DNA from 4 places in the Exiguobacterium sp. FD-YE-25-4 genome. Region 1 is predicted to be linked to each of the others. Evidence: riboswitches for the same ligand, from Rfam matches in the RefSeq annotation. Region 1 holds a riboswitch; each other region holds the start of a gene.
What was found. Region 1 has a riboswitch for S-adenosylmethionine ahead of AC13H5_RS13660 (2,3-diketo-5-methylthiopentyl-1-phosphate enolase). Riboswitches for the same ligand answer to the same signal wherever they lie in the genome.
Positions count from the first base shown of each region.

Region 2: another riboswitch for S-adenosylmethionine. It lies ahead of AC13H5_RS01665 (Na+/H+ antiporter NhaC family protein); the one in region 1 lies ahead of AC13H5_RS13660 (2,3-diketo-5-methylthiopentyl-1-phosphate enolase).
Region 3: another riboswitch for S-adenosylmethionine. It lies ahead of msrA (peptide-methionine (S)-S-oxide reductase MsrA); the one in region 1 lies ahead of AC13H5_RS13660 (2,3-diketo-5-methylthiopentyl-1-phosphate enolase).
Region 4: another riboswitch for S-adenosylmethionine. It lies ahead of metK (methionine adenosyltransferase); the one in region 1 lies ahead of AC13H5_RS13660 (2,3-diketo-5-methylthiopentyl-1-phosphate enolase).

Region 1 covers NZ_CM168041.1:2,665,595-2,670,524, forward strand. The annotation lists gene mtnA (S-methyl-5-thioribose-1-phosphate isomerase) at 1-383, opposite strand, end outside; gene mtnK (S-methyl-5-thioribose kinase) at 380-1,534, opposite strand; SAM riboswitch class I at 1,616-1,718, opposite strand; SAM riboswitch class I at 1,924-2,025, shown strand; gene AC13H5_RS13660 (2,3-diketo-5-methylthiopentyl-1-phosphate enolase) at 2,096-3,253, shown strand; gene AC13H5_RS13665 (2-hydroxy-3-keto-5-methylthiopentenyl-1-phosphate phosphatase) at 3,250-3,900, shown strand; gene AC13H5_RS13670 (methylthioribulose 1-phosphate dehydratase) at 3,897-4,514, shown strand; gene AC13H5_RS13675 (1,2-dihydroxy-3-keto-5-methylthiopentene dioxygenase) at 4,528-4,930, shown strand, end outside.
Region 2 covers NZ_CM168041.1:321,175-326,104, reverse strand. The annotation lists gene AC13H5_RS01670 (GGDEF domain-containing protein) at 1-716, shown strand, start outside; SAM riboswitch class I at 813-908, shown strand; gene AC13H5_RS01665 (Na+/H+ antiporter NhaC family protein) at 961-2,262, shown strand; gene AC13H5_RS01660 (TVP38/TMEM64 family protein) at 2,284-2,934, opposite strand; gene trhO (oxygen-dependent tRNA uridine(34) hydroxylase TrhO) at 3,157-4,098, shown strand; gene AC13H5_RS01650 (divergent PAP2 family protein) at 4,216-4,641, shown strand; gene AC13H5_RS01645 (PucR family transcriptional regulator) at 4,744-4,930, shown strand, end outside.
Region 3 covers NZ_CM168041.1:1,593,068-1,597,997, forward strand. The annotation lists gene AC13H5_RS08245 (SMP-30/gluconolactonase/LRE family protein) at 1-160, opposite strand, end outside; gene rlmN (dual-specificity RNA methyltransferase RlmN) at 339-1,400, opposite strand; gene AC13H5_RS08255 (amidase family protein) at 1,470-2,873, opposite strand; gene AC13H5_RS08260 (hypothetical protein) at 2,985-3,146, shown strand; SAM riboswitch class I at 3,191-3,291, shown strand; gene msrA (peptide-methionine (S)-S-oxide reductase MsrA) at 3,355-3,867, shown strand; gene AC13H5_RS08270 (GRP family sugar transporter) at 3,896-4,759, opposite strand; tRNA gene AC13H5_RS08275 (tRNA-Ala) at 4,893-4,930, shown strand, end outside.
Region 4 covers NZ_CM168041.1:1,965,629-1,970,558, reverse strand. The annotation lists gene pckA (phosphoenolpyruvate carboxykinase (ATP)) at 1-1,419, opposite strand, end outside; SAM riboswitch class I at 1,734-1,853, shown strand; gene metK (methionine adenosyltransferase) at 1,984-3,192, shown strand; gene AC13H5_RS10170 (hypothetical protein) at 3,235-3,762, opposite strand; gene AC13H5_RS10165 (GNAT family N-acetyltransferase) at 3,927-4,397, shown strand; gene AC13H5_RS10160 (alpha/beta fold hydrolase) at 4,488-4,930, shown strand, end outside.

The DNA of each region.
Region 1 (4,930 bases):
CGGTCGTACAAAGCGATGGCGCGGCGTTTGATTTCCTCGGCAATCGCCTCGAAGTCGTCCCCGACATTTAAATCAAGGAGCGATTCGATCACGTTTTGCAGATTGACCGCCGTCGGCCGGGTCGCGATCAAGCGGCGTCCGACGAGGTCGAGCCGACGCGTAAAGTCCGGATCGTCGACTAACCGGCCCGCCTCTTTGGCGAGGACGAACGCCCCGAAGTATGCGATGGCCGGGGCGCCGCGGACTTGGAGCGTCTCGATGGCATGTTCGGCCTGTTCGAGCGTCTCAATCGTCACGTACCGCTCTTCATGCGGCAACAACGTCTGATCCAATACGATGAGTTCGTCTGTCTGTGAATGGAAACGGATGTTTTGGACCGTCATACGCGCACCCCCGACAGGAGTGTCACCAAGTCGTCAATCGATTCGACGCTGTGGCGTTCTTTAATGAGCGCCGTCCCGAGGGCGAGCGCGTCACGTTTTCGTTCGAGCCGCGTCGCTTCCGGCAACGTCTCGAGATCGGCGACACCGGCCAGTCCGACGGCACGGCGAATGAGTTCGCAACCGGCGTAGCCGATCGTGTCGCTGAAAATCGTCCGCAACAACTCGTCGACGAAACCGTCCGTGTTGAACGGCTCGACGGCGCGTTCAAAATTGGCCCGAAACGTCTTCTCGAACGTCTCCCACACCGTCAAGACGTCCGTGAAACGCTCGAAGCGTTTGAGCGGGTCATGGAACGTCGACAGCGTCAAATGGGCGATGATTTGGCCGAGGTCGAAGCCGAACGGTCCGTAAAACGCGAACTCTGGATCGATGATTTTCGTCTCTTGTTGAGTCGCGAAGATGCTGCCCGTATGTAAGTCTCCATGCAGGAGTGCCTCATGTTTCGTGACAAAGCCGACTTTCAGTTTCGTCACCTCGACTTTGAGCGCTTGGTCTTGCCAAAGGCGTTCGACATCTTCTCGCAGCGCCGTCTCGATGTTGTTCGACTCCGCGTCTTTGAACGGGTCGGTGAAGATGAGTTTCTCGGTGATGTCACACAGTTCCGGGTTGTAATAGTCACGTTCAATCCGCTTCTTCGCGATCGGCCCGGCCGCGTAATCCGACGTCGCGAACAGCGTCTCGCCTAAAAATTCACCGACATGGCGGGCCAGTTCAGGATACGTTTTCCCTTCCAAATAGCCAGTCCGAACAATCTCAAAATCTGACAGGTCCTCTAAAATCGTGTAGGCGAGCGGGCGGTCACTGCCAAGCACGACTGGCACGAAACGAGGGACGACGTTGGCGAATTCGCGCAACGCCAACTGCTCGATCCACGCCCGTTCAAGTGTGAGCGGCCAACTTTCGCCGACGACTTTCGCATATGGGAGCGCTTGTTTGACGATGAGACTCGTTTCGCCTTGTCGGATGCGGAAAACGAGGTTCAAATTGCCGTCCCCAATCTCCTCGCAATGCGTGATGCCTCCGTCTTCGATTAACCCCAACGTTTTCACATGCTCGACGACGGTCTGTTCTGTAAATGGTTGATATGACATAATGTTTTCCCCTTCCTGTACGTTGCCCACAAAAAAAGCCCCTTTCTCCGCGAGAAAGAGGCACAGCCAAACTGGTTGTTCCTCTCATCTGTCAGACATTCGTCTGGTGGATGTAGCACCGTGCCTAGTGGTCGGTTGCTGCGGCGTCATCGGGCCAATTCCCTCTGCCAACTCGCGATAAGAGTGGTTTATTCGATTCGGTGAACTTATGTGCTGAATATTACGGACTCGACGTCACGATTGTCAACGGCAATTTCCCGATGCAACTTCGTCTTTTTTTGTGCATATATGGAAACAACTTTCCAAAATATTTTTTTTGGAAAAAAAGGAATTGACGATGTGACGATTCTGTGCAAAAATTCAATTAAATTTCACAACTTCAAATCACATTCTTATCAAGAGCAGACGGAGGGACAAGCCCGATGATGTCGCAGCAACCGACCAGAGATGGCACGGTGCTAATTCTTGCAGCGTAAGCTGAGAGATAAGAGTTCATTTTTTTTATGATGACCTCTTGCCTCGGCATGGGGTCATTTTTGTTTGCCTGGAAGGAGGAACCATATGAGTATCACTGCCACATATGAAATCAAACGGACGGACGCGGTCGCGACCGTCGCCAACAAGATCGCCCTCGAGTTGACCGTCGGCACATGGACGGACTTGCCTCACTTAGAGCAAGAGCAGTTACAGGCGTTCCGAGGTGAGGTCGTATCAACCACACATACGGACACGACGAGCCGCTTCACGATCCGCTATCCGTTACATAATGTCAGCCCTGACTTTTCATCCATCTTGACGACGACGTTCGGGAAACTGTCCCTCGATGATTCGGTCCGATTAATCGATTTGACGTTGCCGGAGACGCTCGCCTCTGATTTCAAAGGCGCCAAGTTCGGTGTCGACGGGATTCGTGAGTTGCTCGGCGTTCAGGATCGCCCGCTCGTCATGAGCATCTTCAAAGGCGTCATCGGCCGTGACCTCGCGTTTCTCGAGCAGCAACTCCGCGATCAGTTCGCCGGTGGCATCGATATCGTCAAAGACGACGAGATTTTATACGACAACCCGCTCACCCCGTCGCTTGAACGGGCCCGGATCGGAGCGGACGTCATTCAAGCCCACTTCGAGGCGACCGGGAAACGCGTCCTGTACGCCATCACGCTGAGCGGCCCCGTGTTCGGTCTGCGTGACCAGGCGCTCCGTCTCATCGAGGCCGGTGCGACGGCGCTCCTGTTCAACGTCTATACGTACGGTCTCGACGCACTGCGCGAACTCGCGAACGATCCGGATATCCACGTCCCGATCTTGGCACATCCGGCCTTTGCCGGCGCCTTGACCGGATCAATCAGTCATTCGCTTTTGCTCGGTAAACTCCCTCGCCTCGCCGGGGCCGATTTGACGCTCTTCCCGTCACCGTACGGCTCACTTGCGACACCGCGCGACGAGACGTTCGTGATTCGTGACCAGAGTGCCGAACCACATTGGTCGAAGCCGATTTTGCCGGTCCCGTCCGCGGGGATTCATCCGGGACTCGTCGCCGATATCATTCGGGACTTCGGGACGGATGTCGTCATCAACGCCGGCGGTGGCATTCACGGTCATCCGGACGGTGCAGCCGCCGGGGCTCGTGCGTTCCGACAAGCCATCGCTCACGTACTCGGTCAAACCGAAGGGCAGACGGACGAGCTCGATACCGCGTTGAAGGCGTGGGCGTCACGATGACGGCCCATATCCTCTGCGACTTTGACGGGACGATTACGGCGGAAGACAATATCATCGCGTTGATGAAGGCGTTCGCCCCGCCGGCTTGGGTCGAGTTGAAAGACGCGGTCCTCGAGCAACGGATTTCCATCCGATCCGGGGTCGGTCAAATGTTTCGACTGTTGCCGAGCGAGGCCGCCCCGGCTTACCGTGATTATTTGTTGGAGCGCATCACGCTCCGCCAAGGGTTCCCGGCATTTTTAGAAGAAGTTCGGGTCCATGGCTGGAAGTTTGACGTCGTCAGCGGCGGGATGGACTTCTTCGTGCAACCGGTCTTGGACGGGCATGTCGCCCCCGAGCATATCTACTGCAACGTCGCCGACTTCTCCGCTGAGACGGTCACCGTCGCTTGGCCGCACGCTTGCGATGAACAATGTACGAACGATTGCGGCTGTTGCAAGCCGACGCTCGCTCGCCGCCTTGTCAATCCCGCCGATCGCTTGATCGTCATCGGCGACTCGGTGACCGACTTCGAGGTCGCGAAGCGTGCCGACTTCGTCTACGCCCGAGGTCAACTCATCACGCTCTGCGAAGACGCAGGCATCCGTTACGCCCCGTTCGAGACGTTTGACGACATCACCCATCACTTGAAGGAGGTTGCCGTATGAGCCTTGCCGCACGTTGGCTCGAACTGGCCGACATTAAAGACGAACTCGCCGCCCGCGACTGGTTCCCCGGAACGAGTGGGAATTTGGCGATTCGCGTTTCCGATGACCCGCTCGAATTTCTCGTCACGGCGAGCGGACGCGATAAACGAAAACGAACACCGGACGACTTTGTTCACGTCGATGCGGCCGGACGCTTGATTGGCAAACAGAACGGTCGTCCATCCGCCGAGACGCTGCTTCACGTCGAAGTGTTCAATCGGACGGACGCGACGTGTTCGCTCCACGTCCATACGGTCGACAATAATGTCATCTCCGAGCTCCATGCCGCCACCGGCGAAGTCGTCTTCACCGGCCAAGAGATCATCAAGGCGCTCGGCTTCTGGGACGAGGATGCGGTCGTCCGCGTACCGATTATCGAGAACCATGCGGACATCCCGACGCTCGCAGCCGCCTTCGCCCCTCATATCCGGGCAAACGCCGGCGCCGTCCTCATCCGCAATCACGGCATCACCGTCTGGGGCGAGACCCCGGCCGCGGCCAAACGTTATTTAGAGGCTTACGAGTTCTTGTTCAGCTATACGTTAAAACTACGCGCCCTAGGCGTCCATTCATAAGGAGGAACCAACCATGGCAACTGTCTATTTCCAACAAACCGAAGAACGTTACGTCGATCAAACTGAAGTGAGTGCCTTTTTAGAGTCACGCGGGATTTTATATGAGCAGTGGGATATCACAAAGCTCCCGGAAAACCTGCAAGAGAACTATCAGTTGACGGACGAGGACAAACAAGCGATCTTGTCGACGTTCCGTGACGAGATTCGTGACGTGTCGGAGCGCCGTGGCTATGAGACGGCAGACGTCATCTCGTTGTCGGATGCGACGCCGAACTTGGACGAACTGCTCGTCAACTTCCAAAAGGAACATCATCACACAGATGACGAGGTCCGCTTCATCGTCAGTGGCCATGGCATCTTCGCCATCGATGACGCCGAGCGCGGCTACTTCAACATCGAGCTTAACCCGGGTGACC
Region 2 (4,930 bases), 590 kb from region 1:
ACGCACCACTGTCGAACGAATTTGACGACGACTATCATAGTTTCATCTCGGTTCGGTCCGAGGAGATCGAAGGGATTCGCACGTGGCTCGTCATGACGGGTGAACACGTCTATGGGTATCCCTCGACCATCCAACGTGAAATCGTCAAACTTCTCAAGTCGTTCAACCGGACGATCAGCCGTTGCCATGAGCGCGACCGTCTTTACACGGAAAGTCGGACCGACAGCTTGACGCTGCTCGCGAATGCACGCGCGTTTTACGAATACGGGATTCAACAAATCTCGGACGGTTCGATGTATCCGATTTCGGTCGCGATGCTCGACATCGACTTTTTCAAAAAAATCAACGATTTGCACGGACATCAAGTCGGGGACAGTGTGCTCCAAGAGTTTGGACGGCGGATTCGCCAGGCACTCCGCACCGAAGATTTTGCCGCCCGTTACGGCGGTGAAGAGTTCATCTTGCTCTTAAACCGTTGTGATGTTGAGGCCGCCGTCGAGATCGCCGAGCGCATCCGCCAACAAATCGAGAACAAACCGTTCCACGTCGACGGAATCGATATCCCCGTCACCGCTTCGATCGGTGTCGACACGATTCAGGCGTTCGGTGACAAACGCCTCGACGATACGATCCGTAACGCTGACCGGGCCCTCTACGTCGGCGGGAAGTACGCCGGACGCAACCGCGTCGCCCATTACAATTTCTTAACGACCTGACTCACCCCCACGTTCACCGCGTGGGGGTTTGCTATTGACAAGCGGATTTGAAACAGGTACGTTAGGGAACGTGTCTTATAATTAAATATCACAACTTTTTTATCAAGAGAGACTGAGGGACTGGCCCAGTGACGTCTCGGCAGCGGGTAACCTGTGCCAAATCCAGCGAGCAGTCTGCTCGAAAGATGAAAAAAGTGTTTTCTTGTAGAGAGAGCCTTTTTTCAGAAGGCTCTCTTTTTATTTTATGAATGAGGTGAATCGATTGGAACAACCGACAGCTAACAAATGGGCACTATTGCCTTTGCTCGTCTTCCTCGTCTTCTTTATCGGGGCAGGCATCTACTATAACGACTTTTATAAATTCCCGGTCCTGATCGCGGCGTTGATCGCGGTCATCGTCGCGGCGATGATGACGAAAGGCAGCGTCACTCAGACGGTCGAGCGTGTCGCCCAAGGTGCGGGGAACCCCGGCATTTTGATCATGGTCTTCATCTTCTTGCTCGCCGGAGCGTTCTCGAGTGTCGCCGAAGCAATCGGCGCAATCGACGCGACCGTCAATGCGGCGCTGACATTTTTACCGTCCTCGCTTCTACTGAGCGGTTTATTCGTCATCGCGGCTTTCATCTCGATGGCGATGGGAACGTCGACGGGCACGATTGCCGCCCTCGCCCCGATCGCGCTCGGTATCCACGAAGAAAGTGGCGTCAATATCGCCATCGCGGCGGCTGCCGTCGTCGGTGGTGCCATGTTCGGGGACAACTTGTCGTTCATCTCGGACACGACAATCGCTGCCGTCCGGACCCAGCGTACCAATATGCGTGACAAATTCCGAACCAACTTTTGGATTGTCCTCCCGGCCGCCCTTATCACAATCGTCCTCTTATCGGTGTTATCGAGTGGAGAATCGACTGTCGATGCAGCCGCGTTCGAATGGTATAAACTCATTCCATACCTCGCCGTCATCGCTCTCGCCTTGACCGGGTTGAACGTCATTCTCGTTTTGCTTGGCGGGATTGCCTTGACCGGCATCATCGGTTTGATCGATGGGAGTTTGGCTGTCACTTCATACGTCACGGCTATGGCAGACGGGATGATGGGTATGGCCGAGATTTCGCTCTTGACGCTCCTCATGGGCGGACTCGTCGGACTCATCTCGCATAACGGCGGGCTCACTTACTTGCGTGACGCGCTCACGTCGCGGATTCAAAAACGTGCCGGTGCCGAATGGAGCATCGCCGGGCTCGTCAGCGCGACGAACGTTGCGACGGCGAACAACACGATCTCGATTCTCGTGGCCGGTCCGCTCGCCGCCAATATCGCCGACACGTATGACATCGAGCGAAAGAAATCAGCGAGTGTGCTCGACATCTTCTCGTGTGGCGTCCAAGGCCTGTTGCCTTATGGGGCACAGCTGCTCATCGCCGCCGAATTGACGAATACGGCGTCACCAGCGCTCGTCCCGTATATGTTCTATCCATTCCTGCTCTTCATTTGCGGAGGGCTGGCCATCGTCTTTAACTTCCCGCGTTTCAAAAAGCGCGCCTGACCAAAACGACCCTTTGAAGCACTAGCTTCGAAGGGTCGTTTGACGTTTCGTTTCACGTTCACGTTGAAGTTGTTCGTTGCGTTTTTTGAAGGCGCGCCGCTTGAGCAATTCCTCGAGGCCACGGCTGATCGCCCAAAGAACAAACAGTAACAGTCCAAGCATCGATAAGCGGAACGGACTTTGAATAAACTCTTCCCACTGGTCACCAATGACCGAAAAAATCAAGACGACAAGCAGTTTCCCGAACCCCGCCGCCATGATGAATGTCCGAAGCGGCATTTGAATGAGGGCAAGTAAGTATGTGATCAAACTGACCGGGATGAACGGGAGCGAATATAAAAACCCAAGCGAGATCGGGCTCATATGGTTGATGCGTTCCAGCCAATATACCCCTTGTTTATGTTTTTCGAGCCACCGTGTCATCGGTTTACGGAATACGTAACGGACGGCTGTAAAGACAAGAATCGTCCCTAGTAAACTACCGACCCAAGACAATAACGTCCCGAGCAAGAACCCATACGTGGCCGCGTTCGCCGAAATGATGAGGACGAGCGGAAGAAATGGAAAGATCGCCTCAAGGAACGGCGCCCCTAGTCCTGCCCATGGGCCTCCCGGAAGCTCTTGCAGCCATTCAATCAGTTGGATAATCCATTGTTGGAGTGATGTGAGCATATCAGTTTCCACCTTCGACTTTCATTAATACCTTTTACCCGATTTCGCTCAGGAAGACGCATCCCCCTGCACGCCAGTAAAAAAAATAAAAAGTATTTGCGAAATTTCGCTGTGATATCTATCATATAATATGGACTTGTGGTTGCAGGCAAGTCCGCTCGTCGAACGACACAACCCAACGTTCGTTTTCCTGCAAAAAACTGAACACAGGGGAGTAATAACATGGAAACAAAACCAATGCGGGTCTTGCTGTACTATAAGTACGTCAACATCGAAGACCCAGAAACGCTCACACAAGAGCACCTCAAGTATTGTAAGGACCTTGGCATCAAAGGACGGATCTTGATTTCTTCCGAAGGAATCAACGGAACGTGCTCTGGGACTTGGGAACAGACCGAGCAATACATGAACGACTTGAAAGCGAACCCGCTTTTCAGCGATATCGAGTTCAAAATCGATGAAGTCGAAGAGCATGCGTTCAAAAAAATCTTTGTCCGTCATAAGAAAGAGCTTGTGACGTGGCGCTTTGATGGTGAGTTCGACGTTCCTAAACAGCACGGTGCGTACCTCGAACCGGCAGAATGGAAAGAGATGATGAATCGCGACGATGTCGTCATCCTCGATGTTCGTAACAACTACGAGTACGATCTTGGTCACTTTAAAAATGCGATCAAAATCGACGTAGAGGCTTCTCGTTACATGCCAGATTGGCTCGAAGAGAACAAGGACCTCTACGAAGGGAAAACCTTACTCACGTACTGTACCGGAGGCGTCCGTTGCGAGAAATTTACCGCATATATGCGTGACCAAGGTCACGACAACATTTTCCACCTAAAAGGCGGCGTCGCCATGTACGGCAAAGACGACGCCACGAAAGGCGAAAATTGGGAAGGCGAGCTCTACGTCTTTGACGAGCGCATCAACGTCCCAGTCAACACGGTCAATCCGTCGGTTGTTTCCGAGTGCATGCACTGTGGGACGAAGACGGTCCGTTACGTTAATTGTGCCAACCCGGTGTGTAATGCTCAACACTTCTGTTGTGAAGAGTGTGAACCGAAACAAATGCGTTCATGCTCGAAAGAGTGCCAGGAGCATCCACGTAACCGCTATATCATCGAGAATATCGCGGACAAACTTCAGGAGACTGAAGGCGTCGTCGGGTAACAAAAATCGACCGAGAAGCACTTCGAGCCTATGCTCGAGGTGCTTTTTTTGACAAAAACTTTACGTCTAGTGCCTGAAAGAATCGGGTATAGTGTAGATACCATTGTCAGACAGGAAGTGAATCGATTGCTCTTTAACGAACCTTTACTCGCCGCCTTGCTCGCGTGGTTCATCGCCCAAGCGGCCAAGCTCGTAACCGAACTCATTAAAACACGAGATTTTGAACTTGAAATCATGTTTGCCTCAGGTGGGATGCCAAGTTCCCACTCCTCGACCGTCGTCGCATTGACGACCGTGATCGGGCGTATCGAAGGGCTCGACTCCAGCATGTTCGCGCTCGCCCTGATTTTCGCGACGATCGTCATGTACGACGCGACCGGTGTCCGGCAAGCGGTCGGGTTCCAAGCCCGTTTGTTGAACGACTATTTCAAAGGCATCAAACATGAGACACCGATTTTAAATGAGTTGGTCGGTCACACCCCGTTCCAAGTCATCGTCGGTGCCCTGCTCGGTCTCGTCATCGGATTGTTTTTCCCGATTTAAGCTGAATTTTAGAGGCATGTCGCCCCTTCTTCTCAAAACACTTCCATCTTTTTGTGAACTTTCACAACAGAGACGGTATAGTGAGAGAGAGGAGGAATCGACATGCCTTTTTTGCAGAAATCTTATGAATCGCTCGATACACTCGCCGAAGCAATCGGACAAGCGATTCGGGCCCCAATCACGATTGAAAATCGCCACCACCAGTTGCTCGCCTACAGCACCCACCCCGACTCGACCGACCCGGCCCGCATCGCGACCATCATCGGCCGTCGTGTGCCGGAAGCGGTCA
Region 3 (4,930 bases), 1.1 Mb from region 1:
TATCGAACGATGACAGCTCATCTTCCTTTTCGTCGTACCACCAAAGTGTGTGTCCTTCGATGTCGACCCAATAGAACCGTTTCAGTTCAGCATCCCAACACGGGCCTTCCCCAAGTGTATTTCTGACTCGAATCCATAACGCAGCGTTTACTGTCTCCATTGAATTGCCTCCACTCTCTACATTGATTTCAACTGACTATTCCCTGAGCAGACAAGGTCTATTCAAGATTTTTCAAAATCGTTCCGCAGAGTTGGGGGCGATGTCCGTCTTTCCTTCACCGGAGCGGCTCTATGAAAAAAAAAAAAACTCCTTGAATCATTCGATTCAAGGAGTCCACTTATTTCGCACCTTCGACGTTCATATGTTTACTGCGCAACTGGCCGCATGCCGCATCGATGTCAGTCCCGTGCTCAAGGCGGACACCGGTGTTGATGCCACGCTTCTTCAAGACATCATAGAACGCCATGATGTCCTCCGAGGTACTGCGCTCGTATTGGATATGCTCGTTGACCGGGTTATACGGGATCAAGTTGACGTACGACTTGTCCTTAATATCGTCGATGAGCGCCGCCAATTCCTCGGCGTGCTCCGGTAAATCGTTCACTTTCGACAGGAGAATATATTCGAACGTGATTCGTTTGTTCGTCTTCTCGACGTAATACCGGATGGCCGGCATGAGCTTGTCGAGCGGGAACGCCCGGTTGATTTTCATGATTTGCGTCCGCAGCGCGTCGTTCGGCGCATGGAGCGACAGCGCCAAGTTGATGCGCAAATCGAGGTCCGCGAACTTGTAAATCTTGTCGGCGAGTCCGCTCGTCGAGACGTTGATTTTACGCGGCGCGATCGCGAGACCGCGCTCGTCCTTGACGACACGCAGGAAGTCGACCAAGTTGTCAAAGTTATCGAACGGTTCGCCGATCCCCATGACGACGATATGGCTGACCCGGGCCCCTTCGCCGACTTCGTCCAAGTAGTGTTGAACGGTCATGATTTGTTCGACGACTTCGCCCGCCGTCAAATCACGTGTCTTCTTCAAGAGACCGCTCGCACAGAAGCTGCAGCCGATATTGCACCCGACCTGCGTCGTCACACAGACCGAACGGCCGTACTTATGTCGCATGAGCACAGTCTCGATATAGTGCCCGTCGTGTAGTTTAAGTAAAAATTTGACCGTCCCGTCGCCCGCCTCTTGTTTGACGAACAGGTCTTGCGTCGAGATGACGTATTCGGCGGCGATCGCCTCACGCACCTCGGCCCGTACCGAGATGTCCTCGATTTGTTTCACTCGGTCGATGTAGAGCGAGTCCCAAATTTGTCTCGCATGGAAGGCGCTGTATCCCCAAGAGACACACGCTTCTGTCAGCTGATCGAACGTCAGCCCGTATATAGATGGTTTCATTGCTATCTGTCCTTTCTTCAATCCGCATACGTACCATTGTAGCGGACGTGGACGACGGGTGCAACGTTCTTATAACGGTGGAACGGGACGCGAAATATGCCGCTCGAACGCATACGCCAGACGGATCAAGTCACGTTCGGCATAACTCGTCCCGGTGAACGACAGGCCGAACGGCGCCCCGCTCGCTTTCAAGCGATATGGGATCGTGATGGTCGGATGCCCGGCTTTTGCCGCCATGTCATAGTTCAAATCGTGAGGCAAGACGAGCGCGTGCAACTGCTGTTCGTTTAATAGGCGGTCGAGTCCGTCCGTCTTGGCGTCACGCACGTCATCGAGCCGGCGCGTCAAATAGGCCGCCTCGATGAGACGTCCCGACAATCTTTCCGCTTTCTCGAACGTCTTTTGTCCGTGCGGGATCGTCTCAGGATGTCTGTTGTTCCAGTCCATCAAATCCGACAACGTCTCGTACGGGAGCGTCGTCGTGGCCAGGTACGCCTCGATCCCGAGTTTGAACTCGTGGTACAAAATATCGCCTTGGTCGAGTGTATCATGGGCGGGCAGTTCGACTTCGACAAGGTCGATGCCGCTCTGTTTCAACAGCTCGGTCGTCTCACCGTATAATGCTTGTTCTTCTGCTGATAAATCAGCTTTGACGATCCCGACACGCATCCCGACCGCTTGGCGCTCGTCGAGGCACGTCCGATACGGCGGGCCGGCCGGGAGGTTGAGTGTCGCCGGGTCCGCCGGGTCTTCCCCTACCATCGCCTCAAGTGCCCTTACCGCGTCTTCGAGCGTTCGTGCCATCGGTCCCGCCGTGTCTTGCGACCGCGAAATCGGGATGATGCCACTCCGACTGATGAGGCCGACGGTCGGTTTGATGCCGACGATGCCATTGTGCACGCTCGGATGGATGATGGAGCCGCTCGTCTCGCTACCGACAGCGAGCAGTGTCAGGTTCGCTGCGACCGCAGAGGCCGAACCTGAGCTCGAACCTCCGACATCGAGCTTATCCCCATATGGATTGAGCGTCTGCCCACCGACACCGCTCCAGCCGTTCGGCATGCCCTCGGTCAAAAAGTTGGCCCATTCGGACAAGTTCGCTTTCCCGAGGATGATGGCCCCGCTCGCTCGCAGGTTTTGGACGAGATGGGCGTCCCGGCCTGCGAAGTGATGTTCGAGGGCGACGGCCCCGGCCGTCGTCTTCATGAGTCCGGCTGTCTCGACATTGTCTTTGATCAAGACAGGGATGCCGAGTAGCGGCAAGCGTAACCCGCGACGAAACGCCCGGTCAGCCGACTCGGCCTCGAACAACGCGTCCGGGTTCACTTGAATGACCGCCTTCAGTTTGTCGTTGAACTGGGCGATCCGGGTCAAATAGTAGGCCGTCACGTCACGTGCCGTAAACGTTCCTTCTTTATATCCGCGATGGGCAGATTCGATATCGAGTTCCATAAAATCAAATGTGTCAGTCATATTGATTCCTCCTTTGGTCACTCGATGGTATTCGCTATCGACATTTGATTTCCTGTTTTCGTTCGCCAACGAATGTGTAACTTGGTACACTGAAAGAAAAGGGAGGTTACTATGAACCGTTCGTACGTACTCGTCTTATTGTCCGTCTTTGCCTTGTTCTTCTTACAGTTATATGCCGGGGACGCCCCGTATACGCTACCGCTCTCCATCGTGCTCGTCATCCTGATCCTCGGTGCCACCTTGCTCCAACTACGGCGCAAGCCAAACCGTTGACGCCGCTTCAAATCTGATGGTATGATGCTGTCACCAACTACATATCGATATCTTGAGTGAACGAGAGACCTGGCTCTATGACTTCACAGCAACCTGCTACGGCAAGGTGCTACTACCAGCAAGGCGATTGCCTTGGCCGATATGACAGAGCGCTCATGTCGATGACATGGGCGCTTTTTTTGGGAATGAAGATGAGGGGGACAAGATAATGGAGAAAGCAACATTCGCAGGCGGCTGCTTTTGGTGCATGGTGACGCCGTTCGAGGAACAACCCGGCATCGAGTCGATCGTATCAGGTTATACGGGAGGTCACGTCGACGATCCGACGTATGAACAAGTGAAGACAGGGACGACCGGACACTATGAGGTCGTCGAGATCACGTTCGACCCGACGCTGTTCGCTTATGAGCGACTGCTCGAACTGTATTGGATTCAGACCGATCCGACCGATGACGGCGGTCAATTCCAAGACCGAGGCAGTCAATATGCGCCGGCCATCTTCTATCATACGGAAGAACAACGTGTGAAAGCAGAGCAGAGTCGCGACGCGCTCGCGGCGAGCGGACGTTTCCAACAGCCGATCGTCACGAAGATTTTACCGGCCGACACGTTCTATCCGGCCGAGGAGTACCATCAAGACTTCCATAAAAAAAATCCGGCCCACTATAAAGAGGACCGGAAAAAATCTGGGCGTGACGCATTCATCGAACAAGCCTGGTAAGCGAAAGACGGGTCGTCTGACCCGTCTTTTAGCTTTTAGCGATTCCGAGCATGAATCCGGCCACGACGATGAGGCCGATACCCATAAAGACGAAGACACGTTCTTTCGTCGTCTTCTCTTCTTTTAATAGATAGATCCCGCCGAGCGTCGCCACGACGACGTTCAATTGCGACAAGGCGAATGACGTCGCGATTCCGACTTCACCGCTCGACACGAACAGCCCGAAGTTCCCGATCCCCCAGGCGATCCCGGCCAAGATGTTTTTGAACGTCTTCGGATCGAACTTCTTCACATCTTTCTCACGCAGGCTGAACAACAGCGCCGCGACGAACATCCCGACCGACTGTGGCAAGATCGCCGTGATCCCGTCGACCTCGAAATAGTTCGTCAGGACGGCGTACGTCACGTAACCGATACTCGACACGAGCAGAACGAGCAAGCCTTTCTTCAAGGCGCCGCTGCTGTCGCCGTCTTTGTTCTGCTGATACGACGTCAACGCAGCCCCAATCACGATGAGAACGAGCGCCGAAAATCCGAGCCATAGTTCGGTCGTCGTTTTCCAGTCTCCGAGGACGATGACACCGAACAACGATGTACCGAGAAGCTGCATGCCGGTGCTGATCGGCATCGCCTTCGAGACACTTAAAATTTGAAACGATTGGAACTGTAAATATTGTCCGAGTGCCCAAAACGCGCCGGAGATGAATCCGGTCACGATTGCGAGCGTCGTGAACCCGGGATTGAACACGAGTGCGATAATGACCGCCATCACCATCGCCCCGATTGTCGTCCCGATCAACTGTTGAATCGGCTTCCCGCCGACCTTTGAGACGATGAGCGGGATGCTCCCCCACATCAAGGCAGGTAAGAGTGCGAGTAAAATCATTTCCATACATGACACCTGCTTTCGTAATATAACATCATTTGTGATTTTCCCACGTTCAGTGCTGATTAAACTTTGTTCAAAAAAATTAAAAATAGCCATTGCCAAATGTTTTACTAGGATGATATAATAATTTTCGAACGGGGCATTAGCTCAGCTGGGAGAGCGCCACGCTGGCAG
Region 4 (4,930 bases), 700 kb from region 1:
CACCCCGTCGATGTGGCGTGGAATCTCGACGTTGAAGATGTCATGGCGCGTCGTCTCGACGTCACGCAATTTCCCGTTGACGGCCGCGTTCACCATCGCCCGTGTATAGGCGAGCTTCATCCGCGATCCTTCGCCGTATGCGCCGCCGGTCCAACCGGTATTGACGAGATAGACGTCGACGTCATGTTTCTCGATCAACGTGCCGAGCATGTCGGCGTAGCGTTCAGGTGCGAGCGGCAAGAACGGTGACCCGAAACATGTCGAGAAGGTCGCCTGAGGCTCCGTCACGCCGCGCTCCGTGCCGGCTAGCTTCGACGTATAGCCTGACAAGAAGTGATACATCGCCTGCTCCTTCGTCAATTTGCTGATTGGAGGCAGGACGCCGTATGCGTCGGCCGTCAAGAAGACGATCGTGTTCGGATGACCGGCTCGTGACGGAAGCATCGCGTTATCGATAAATTGAATCGGGTAGGCGGCCCGTGTGTTCTCAGTGAGTGAGATGTTCTTGTAGTCTGGTGCCCGTTCCTCGTCCAAGACGACGTTCTCAATCAACGAGCCAAATCGAATGGCATCGTAGATTTGAGGTTCGTTCTCACGCGACAAGTTGATCGTCTTCGCGTAGCAACCGCCTTCAATGTTGAAGACGCCGTCAGGAGACCAACCATGCTCGTCGTCCCCGATTAAATGACGTTCTGTGTCGGCCGATAGCGTCGTCTTTCCGGTACCCGATAGCCCGAAGAAGAGAGCCGTCTCGCCGGCGTCCGATACGTTCGCCGAGCAATGCATCGACAAGACATGCTGTTCCGGTAACAGGAAGTTCATGACTGAAAAAATCGATTTTTTAATTTCGCCGCCGTATTCTGTTCCCCCGATCAGAATGGTCCGTTTGGCGAATGAGACGAGAATGAACGTTTCGGAGTTCGTCCCGTCGACTTCCGGATCGGCCTTATAGCTCGGTGCATAGATGACCGTGAACGGATCAAAGGCACCTTGTGTCGGCCATTCGCGCAAGAACAACTGTTTCGCGAACAAGTTGTGCCACGCGTATTCTGTGATGGCCCGCACTGGAAGCGTATAATGCTCGTCAGCCCCGGCAGACGCCTCGAGATAATAGAGCTTGTCTTTCGTCTCGAGATGCGTGAGCACTTTATCGAGCAGTGCCGTGAACTTCTCTTCTGCGATCGGTTGGTTGACCGGACCCCAGTCTACTAAATGATTGCTGACTTCATCTTGCACGACGAATTTGTCTTTCGGTGACCGTCCTGTGAATTTACCTGTACTGACCGATAAAGCCCCGTCTTTCGTCAGTACGCCTTCCCCGTTGCGAATGGCTTCTTCCACCAATTCTGGAACCGTTAAGTTCCGCATCATGTCGGCACCTTTAATTAATTCTTCGATTTTCAGGAGCGTTGTCGCCATCCTGAATCCCACCTTTCCCCTAAATAGATGTGGATGAAATCCGCATACTTCCGCGTTTGATTAGTATGACGTTTTTATTATATGTGACATACTAATCAAAAACAAGCCTTTTTTACCCTTTAAAGTAAGCGCTTTCTTACACTGTCATTCTAACATATTCTGTACCAGGTCATAGTACAAAATCGAAAACCGACAAAAAAATGTTTGATATTTCACAAACATAACTATTGCGAGTTCGTGAAAAGTTTTACGAATTCAGTCGATACGCTTGACAGAACGGGGTGTCATTTATATGATGGTCTTCGTAACGGATACTCTTATTCTGAGCGGTGGAGGGAACAAGGCCCTACGAAGCCCAGCAACCGTCCGATTTGTCATTGTTATTCGGAAAAGGTGCTATCCTGAAGCGAAGCGCAAGCTTCGAACGATAAGAGGGTAAGGAAGAACGATTCAACCTTTCCCATTGAACATGGCGAAAGGTTTTTTTCATTACCGTCCCAAAGCAACGCGTAAGGGGAACGAGTACCGTCCACACATCACCCTTATTATAGGAGGTTTTTCGAAATGGCAAACTTGAACCGTCGACTTTTCACTTCGGAGTCCGTCACGGAAGGACATCCGGATAAAATTTGTGACCAAATCTCAGATGCGATTTTGGATGCGATTTTAGCTGAAGATCCAAACGCCCGCGTTGCGGCTGAGACATCTGTCACGACAGGTCTCGTGCTCGTAGCAGGTGAGATCACAACATCAACTTACGTGGATATCCCGAAAGTTGTTCGTGAAACAGTTCGTGAGATCGGCTACACACGTGCAAAATATGGTTTTGATGCAGAGACTTGTGCTGTCCTCACATCGATTGATGAGCAATCGGTAGACATCGCCCAAGGTGTCGACCAAGCGCTTGAAGCTCGTGAAGGACAAATGACTGAAGAAGAAATCGATGCGATCGGCGCTGGTGACCAAGGTCTCATGTTCGGTTACGCAACAAAAGAGACACCAGAACTCATGCCGCTCCCGATTTCACTCGCGCACAAATTGTCACGTCGTTTGGCAGAAGTTCGTAAGAACGGCACGCTCGCTTACCTTCGTCCTGATGGTAAGACACAAGTGACGGTCGAATACGACGAAGCGAACAACCCGGTTCGCATCGACACAATCGTCATCTCGACGCAACACGCCGAAGACATCACACTCGAACAAATCCAAGCTGATTTGAAAGAGCACGTCATCGACGCGGTCATCCCGTCTGAACTTATCGACGCGGATACAAAATACTTCATCAACCCGACTGGCCGTTTCGTCATCGGTGGACCACAAGGGGATGCAGGCCTTACAGGACGTAAAATCATCGTCGATACGTACGGTGGTTACGCTCGCCACGGCGGCGGCGCGTTCTCAGGTAAAGATCCAACCAAAGTTGACCGTTCAGCGGCGTACGCGGCTCGTTACGTAGCGAAAAACCTCGTTGCAGCGGGACTTGCTGACAAAGCAGAAGTTCAACTTGCTTACGCGATCGGCGTTGCCCACCCGGTATCGATCGCAGTCGACACGTTCGGCACAGGCAAATTGAGCGAGACTGAGCTCGTCGAACTCGTTCGCGAGAACTTCGACCTCCGTCCGGCCGGCATCATCAAGATGCTCGACCTTCGCCGTCCAATCTACAAGCAGACAGCAGCTTACGGCCACTTCGGTCGTACAGACGTTGAACTCCCATGGGAGCAAACGGATAAAGCGGCAGTGCTTGAAGAAGGCGCGAAACGCTTCGCATAAGACAGTAAAAACGACCTTTCTCAGCGAAAGGTCGTTTTTTTGTTAGGCTTGTGTTTTGTTGTCATTCGATGATTCGTTATTGCTTGATGACGTGTCGGATGAAGTTTCTTGCCCGAGCGCCGTATCTTTCGCATCGACGACTTTCTCGCCGATCGATTGAAGATCTGACTTCGCTTCTTGCGCCGTGCCGACGACTTTGTTCACGTCTTCTTTGACCGTGTCGACTTCACCAGCGACTTTCTCGTATACGTTTTGAACGTCAGTGGCAACTTCTTGGATGATTCCAGAAGCTGATTTCACTTGGTCGATGACTTGTGAGGCCTTTCCGGCTGGGTCTTGTTTGACTGTATCGACGAGACCGCCGACCGACGATTTCGCGCTCGAGAACGATTGTTTCGTGTTCTCACGGTTCGACGTGCTAAGTAAGGCGAGCAGACCGCCGACGAGGGCGCCGAGGAGCATCCCGGTCACGACGGTGATTTTAGGGCCACCTGCATTTGCTTGGTCAAACTGACGATTTGGATTGTTGGCTTGCTCTAGTTTTGGATCATGTTGTAGTTTCGGTTCCATAGTAACACTCCTTTTTGTAAGTTGGCATTGATACTCTTATACCCGAGTCAAAATGGAAAATAACGTCTTCCTTCATTTCGACATCAAAAAGTAATGAGCGGGCAGGATATTTTTTTGCTGATGGGGAATGATACTACTAGATTGGCCAAAAGGGGGATGCCGTTATGAAGATCAGGGAAGCCGTACCAGAAGATGCCGCCACCATCCGCGATATTGCGCTCGCAACGGTCAGTGAACAAGACGAGGTTCGTTCAAAAGTAATGGAACGGGCTTATCAGCAAGAAGAGATCGTCCGCGCCATCAGTTCAAGCGAGGAAGCGAAAGAGCAGTTGTTCATTGTCGGTGAAGCCGAAGGCGACGTCATCGGGTTCTATCATGCGATCGACCGCGGGGATACGTGGGAAGTGCTCCGGCTCTATCTTCATCCGACCCATCACCGACAAGGTCTCGGAACGGCCTTATTGTCTCATCTGCGCGAACGTAAAGTTCAACCAATCGAACTGTACGTCGAGAGTTCGAACGAGCAGGCGATCGCCTTTTTGAACCATGAGGCGTTCATCGAATTGAATCGGATTCAAGAGGAAGTGTACGACCAACCGATGGAACTGATTCATTTGCGCTATGACCCGAGCTAAGACCCTAGACGGATTTTCTGACAAACATCAGTCTCGGCTGATGTTTTTTGTTAGTATAAAAACATGGACATAATAAAATGAGGTGACAGTATGACATACGAAGAAGAATCACGAAAAGGGGTCATCGTGATCGTCTATCCGCTCCAGTTCACGTCACGCTTGAGCGAGGCGTTTTTAGGACGGTTACGTGACGAATATGAAGTTCTCGTCGTGACCGGACAGACGGTCGGCTTGACGGCGGAAGACCATAAGCTGTTAATCAAGAACACGCTACGCGAGGCGAGCCAGTACAAACTGCCGATTCACGTCATCGCCTTCAGTCTCGGGGCGTTGTTAACGAACCGATTGCTCCAGGAATACGATGTGCCGCTCGGCAGTTTGACGTATATCTCACCCTTGTTCGATTGGCATCCGTCCCGCCAAATCGGCGGATTGAAACAAGTCGTCGCGAGTGCGGTCGACCGTTTCCGTCCGGATTTGCCGCTCGGCATGATGACGTTCATGGGTGCAGGCGAAGAGTCCTCCCGCTTCGG